One region of the Cellvibrio sp. PSBB023 genome, then DNA from elsewhere that is predicted to be linked to it. Evidence: predicted binding sites of a transcription regulator. Region 1 holds the regulator's gene; the other holds the start of a gene.
What was found. The regulator sigma-54, encoded in region 1, starts transcription at its own class of promoters, with help from an activator protein. The targets are predictions, from matches to a motif close to TGGCACANNNNTTGCNNT.

Region 2: xdhA (xanthine dehydrogenase small subunit) is a predicted target of sigma-54. The motif match lies at 1,676-1,693, and genes of this name have one in related genera.

Annotation. Positions count from the first base shown of each region.
Region 1 covers NZ_CP019799.1:2,116,189-2,119,292, forward strand. Annotated here, with positions in the region: gene lptB (LPS export ABC transporter ATP-binding protein) at 1-181, shown strand, start outside; gene B0D95_RS09390 (RNA polymerase factor sigma-54) at 335-1,987, shown strand; gene hpf (ribosome hibernation-promoting factor, HPF/YfiA family) at 2,088-2,378, shown strand; gene ptsN (PTS IIA-like nitrogen regulatory protein PtsN) at 2,450-2,899, shown strand; gene rapZ (RNase adapter RapZ) at 2,912-3,104, shown strand, end outside.
Region 2 covers NZ_CP019799.1:3,991,182-3,994,285, forward strand. Annotated here, with positions in the region: gene B0D95_RS17140 (ABC transporter ATP-binding protein) at 1-1,555, opposite strand, end outside; partial or broken gene B0D95_RS21160 (ABC transporter permease) at 1-6, opposite strand, end outside; gene xdhA (xanthine dehydrogenase small subunit) at 1,774-3,104, shown strand, end outside.

The DNA.
Region 1 (3,104 bases):
CCTCAAAGACCGCGGCATCGGCGTATTGATTACGGATCACAATGTGCGTGAAACCCTGGATATCTGCGAAACCGCCTACATAGTCAGCGAAGGTCATATTATTGCGGAGGGCGATGCTGATACTGTCCTCAGCAATAGCAAAGTCCGCGAGGTTTACCTGGGCGAACACTTCCGGCTGTGATGAAATCCCACCAACAAACAGCTTGACATTTAAGTTTCTTTATACTCTAGGCATAAAGCTTGCTTACAGATGTTGCTTGCGGCGCAAACCCTGACTAAACTCCACCTAACAGATGTTTTCCATCCCGCGTTATAAGGGTTTGTTGCTACAACAATGAAACAATCTCTCCAGCTTAAACTCGGCCAACAGCTGACAATGACCCCCCAATTGCAACAGGCAATTCGCCTTCTGCAACTGTCCACACTGGATCTACAACAGGAGATTCAGGAAGCCCTCGAATCCAACCCGATGCTTGAAGTTGAAGAGAGCTTTGACTCATCAGCCAGCAGCACCGATTACGAAGGCAGCGAACAAGACAAGATTGACTACACCCGCCAACAGGAAATTGCCGCTGAATCCGGCACCGACAATAGCGCGGACTTTAGCGCAAGCGATAACTTCTCCTCAGCGACCAGCGACAACTTCAACGAGCCCGGCTATAGCGAAACCGAAAGCTTTGGTGACAGCGAAGGCTTTACTGATGGGGAATCCTTTGGCGATAACGATGTCTATGGTGAAGGTGAGAGTTTTAGTGCCGACAGCGGCGACTGGAGCGATTCAATCCCCAGCGACCTGCCTGTAGACACCAGTTGGGACGATGTTTACCAAACCTCATCCACCGGAAATTCCAGCAATTACGACAACGAAGACAGTGACTTTGAAAGCCGTCGCGCAGTAACCGATTCACTCTACGATCACCTGATGTGGCAACTCAACCTGACACCCATGTCTGATCGCGACCGGGTTCTGGCTATGGCGATCATCGACGCAGTTGAGCCCAGCGGCATGCTTTCCATCACCCTTGAAGAAATATTTGAAGGCATGCGCGGTGATTTTGAAGAGCTGGAGCTGGATGAAGTTGAGGCCGTTCAACACCGCTTACAGCAGTTTGATCCCTGTGGCGTTTGCAGCCAGAATCTCTCGGAATGTTTATTGGTGCAACTGCAGCAATTCGACCCGAAAACACCTTTTTTGGATTCAGCAAAGCTGATCGCCAAACAGTATTTGCCCTTGCTGGGAAGCCGCGACTACCGTCAATTAATGCGGCGTACCAAATTGAAAGAGGCGGAATTAAGTCAGGCAATCGCTCTTATTCAAAGCCTGAACCCGCGCCCGGGCGATATTATCGCCAGTGGTGATACCGAATATGTAGTACCGGATGTATTTGTAGAAAAACGCGATGGCCGCTGGATTGTTGAACTGAACCCGGAGATAGCACCACGCCTGCGGATCAATTCCAACTACGCTTCCATGGTGAAGCGTGCCGATTCAAGTAGCGATAACACGTTTCTCAAAGATAACCTGCAAGAAGCCCGCTGGTTCCTGAAAAGTTTGCAGAGCCGCAATGAAACCCTACTCAAAGTAGCAAGCTGTATTGTGGAAAAACAACGTGGCTTTCTTGATTACGGCCCCGAGGCGATGAAACCACTGGTGCTGCACGATATTGCAGAAATTGTAGAGATGCACGAATCCACTATCTCGCGCGTGACTACCCAGAAATACATGCATACCCCACAGGGAATCTTCGAGCTGAAGTATTTTTTCTCCAGCCACGTGAGTACTGACAGTGGTGGCGAATGTTCCTCAACGGCAATTCGCGCCATCATCAAAAAATTGGTGAGCGCCGAGAACCCCAAAAAACCGTTGAGTGACAGCAAGATTACCGACCTGCTCGCCGAGCAGGGAATACAAGTAGCTCGTCGGACCATTGCGAAATATCGCGAATCGCTGAATATTCCGCCCTCCAACGAGCGTAAAACAATTTAATTCCTAGCCCTATAAATACGAAATTCGGAAGAAAAATCATGGATGAGCTGTTGGGTTGTGGTAACCACAACCATTTTGTTTCTATCGAGAGGAAGTATCTATGCAAATAAATATCAGTGGTCATCATCTGGAAGTTACCGATTCGCTAAGAGACTATGTCAGTAGCAAAATCGAGCGCTTAAGCCACCACCACGATCGCATTACCAGTACGCATGTCATCCTCTCTGTCGATAAATTAATTCAAAAAGCAGAAGCCACTATTCATGTCAGCGGTAAAGATTTATTTGCCGATGCTACCCATGAGGACTTGTATGCTGCGATTGATTCTCTGGCCGATAAATTGGATCGCCAACTGATTAAACACAAAGAGAAGATGCGCAGCCATCGTTAACCCACGCTATGCAGCGGCCCCAGTGGCCCGCTGCATTCAACATTGTGAGATTCCTGGTAATCACCCTAGCCATGCAAATTCAAACTCTTATCAGCCCTGGCCGCACGCTGTGTGGTATCGAAGGCGGCAGTAAAAAACGCGCCCTGGAACTATTGGCAAACGCCATTGCACAGGATGTCCCCGGTATTGATGCGGACGACTTGTTTCGCCGCCTGATTGGCCGCGAGCGCCTTGGCTCAACCGGTATTGGCCACGGTATTGCCATTCCCCATTGCCGGGTAGAGAACTGCAGCGGCACTATAGGCGCACTGATCACCTTGGTAGACCCGATAGACTTTGACGCCATAGATTCACAACCCGTTGATATTCTGTTTGCCATGCTGGTTCCCGAAGACGCGCATGACGAACACCTGCAAACACTTGCCGCGTTGGCGGGTGCACTCAACAATGCCGACTATCGCCAGCGCTTGCGCAATGCCGATAGCGATGCAGCGCTTTATCAAGCAGCGATAACCCCCTGACAGGTTAATAACATGCATCTGGTGATTGTGAGTGGGCTCTCGGGTTCAGGAAAAAGTACAGCGCTTCACGTCCTTGAGGATGTGGGGTTTAACTGTATTGATAACCTGCCAGTCAGCCTACTGCCTGCACTGGTGGCACAAATACAAATTCACAAGAATGATCAGCAGCGTTTTGCAATCGGCATTGATGTGCGCAATGCCTGGC
Region 2 (3,104 bases), 1.9 Mb from region 1:
GCGCATGGGCAACCTCCACGGCGGTGTTGTCAGCGAGGTGGCTGCCAAAGTTGCCGGTCATCCACTGCCCGAGTTGCCCCAGCGGCACCTCCGCTTTAGTTGCCAACGGTGACAGGCGCCCACCGCACAGGGCGCCGAGGCGATCGGCCAATAGATACAGCTCGTCCAAATCTTCGCTGATCACCAAAATCGCCGCGCCCTTGTCGCGCAGGGCAATGAGCGCCTGATGAATCAAATTCGCCGCGCCCACATCCACGCCCCAGGTGGGGTGAAAGCACACCAGCACTTTCGGGTTTTGCAGAATTTCACGGCCAATAATAAATTTTTGCAGGTTACCGCCAGAGAGGCTCTTGGCGCTGGCCTCCGGCCCGGTGGCTTTCACTTTGAAGCGTTCAATAATGGTGGCCGCTCGCGCTTTAATGCTGGGCCAGTGCAGCCAGCCGAGGCGACCGGTTTGGGTGATGTAACTGGTCAGCAGATTATTTTCCGTGAGGCTCATATTGCCCAAGGCGCCGCGTCCGATCCGGTCGGCAGGCACCACGGCCAGCCCCAATTCGCGGCGCTGTTGAACGGCGGTACGACCAATATCCTTGCCGCTGAACAGCAGGCTGCCGCTGTCGCTGCGCAATTCGCCGTTAATCAAATCCACCAACTCATCCTGCCCGTTGCCCGCCACCCCGGCCAGGCCGAGTATCTCGCCAGCGTGCAAGCGCAAGTGAATGTCTTGCAAGTGAATGGCAAAGGCATCGCGCGGTTTGACGGCGATCTTGTCCAGTGCGAGCAGGCAATCGCCCGCGTGACCGGAGGGCATGGAATCCTGCAATTCCAATTCATCGCCCAGCATCAAGCGCGCCATTTGGCTCGGGCTGGTATCGCGGGGAATACAGGTGCCGGTGACCTTGCCGCCGCGCAAAATAGTGGCTTTGTCACACAGTGCATTCACTTCGTGCAATTTGTGCGAGATAAACAAAATGCTGCACCCTTTGCGCGCAAGTTTTTTCAGTACCTCAATCAGTTGTGCCACTTCCGGCGGCGTGAGTACGGCAGTGGGTTCGTCGAGGATGAGGAGTTGGATGTCCTGCAGCAGGCAGCGAATAATTTCCACCCGCTGCTGTTCACCCACCGACAAGCTGTGCACCAGTCGGTCGGGGTTAATCGCCAGACCATATTCATCGCCCACGGCGATAATGCGTGCGCGCAGCTGCTCCAGGTTGCAGTATTCGGCGGGCGTTAAATAGAGCGCGATGTTCTCGGTCACGGTCAGGGTTTCAAACAGCGAAAAGTGTTGGAACACCATGCCCATACCCAGTTGGCGCGCGTGGGCGGGGCCGCTGATGCTGACTTCTTTATCGTTCCACAGCATTTGTCCGGCATCGGGTTTTACCACGCCGTAAATCATTTTCATCAAGGTGCTTTTACCGGCGCCGTTTTCGCCCAGCAGTGCGTGGATCTCGCCGGGCTCCACCTGCAGGCTGACGCTGTCGTTGGCGATACAACCGGGGTAAGCCTTGGTGAGCGCTAACAGCTCAAGGCGCATGGCCTTTTTTTCAGACATAAATCAACTCGCTCATAAACCTGACTATCTGGACAAAAAGATAAGTCGGGTTCAGCAAATTGCATGCCATTCACTGCCATAAATCGCGCTTTGTAAAAAACCTGTGAAAAATTGTCTGTTTGGCCAGACTTTTGCTTTGGCGATATCAGGTTCGATTTTTTTAGCCGTGCCATCGGGGCAAAAATACCCGGTCAGGGCACGTGAGTGGAGGATGTATTGTGCGGTTTGCGGTAAACAATAAGCCGATTGACGAGCGGGATGCAGCAGCGGATATGACCCTGCTGCGCTACCTGCGCAACGGTCAACAATTGATGGGCACTAAAGAGGGCTGTGCCTCGGGTGACTGTGGTGCCTGCACCGTGATGGTCGGGCGCCCAAGCGCGCAGGGCCTGGTGTACAGCACGATAAATGCCTGCATTTGCCCGCTCGGCAGCCTGCAGGATTGCCATGTGATCACCGTGGAAGCGCTGGCCGCCAGCGCCGATTCCCTGCACCCGGTGCAGGCCGCGATGGTGGAATGTCACGGCTCCCAGTGCGGCTTTTGCACCCCCGGTTTTGTGATGTCGCTGGCCAACCTACAGCTCAACCAAGGCGCCGTTCTGGCACAGGCCGATGAAGCCGTACAGCGCGCCGCTGTGATTGATGCTATCTCGGGAAATTTATGTCGCTGCACTGGTTATCGCCCGATTGTGGCGGCGGGAATGGCTTCCCTTAAAAAACCTGCCCAAGTGGCCAGTTTTGTGCAAAAGTGGGTGCCGGATGCACCGTTAGCGAGCATAACGCCTGAGTCAGCAGCGCCTATTCCTGCGCCGTTGTTGCAAGGCGAAGGGAGTGGTTATTGGCAGCCGCACACTGAAGCGGAATTGCAGCAGTTGTTGGATGCCCATCCCCAGGCGCGTTTGTTAGCCGGCGGGACTGACCTTATGTTGGAGGTCACCCAGCAATACAAAATCCTGCCGCAGGTGATTGATTTGAATCGCGTGGCAAGTTTGCAGCAGGTTGACGTGAATGAGCAGGAGGTGATTCTGGGCGCGGCGGTGTGTTACAGCCAGTTGGAAAAATCCCTGCGCGATCTCTCGCCGGAATTCGTTGCCTTGCTCGGGCGTTTGGGCTCGCGGCAAATTCGCAATCGCGGCACCCTGGGCGGCAATATTGGCAATGCCTCGCCCATCGCTGATAGCCCGCCTTATTTATTAGTGTTGGATGCCGAAGTAGAAATTATTAATGGCCGTGGCGATTCCCGCCGCGAAAAGTTGACACACTTTTATCGCGACTACAAAAAAACCAGTTTGATGACCGGCGAGTACATTGCGCGTATTTATATTGCACGCGCGACACTGGCGGCGCCGTTAAAACTCTTCAAACTCAGCAAGCGTTATGAAGATGATATTTCTGCGGTGATGGGGGCTTTTTATTGGAACCCGGCGGCGGGCGATTATCGCATTGCGTTTGGCGGTATGGCGGCAATTCCAAAACGCGCCAGTGCCACGGAACAATTTTTATCGACTGTGAATTGGTGCGTGAATGGCGTAGTAGATGAACAGATTCT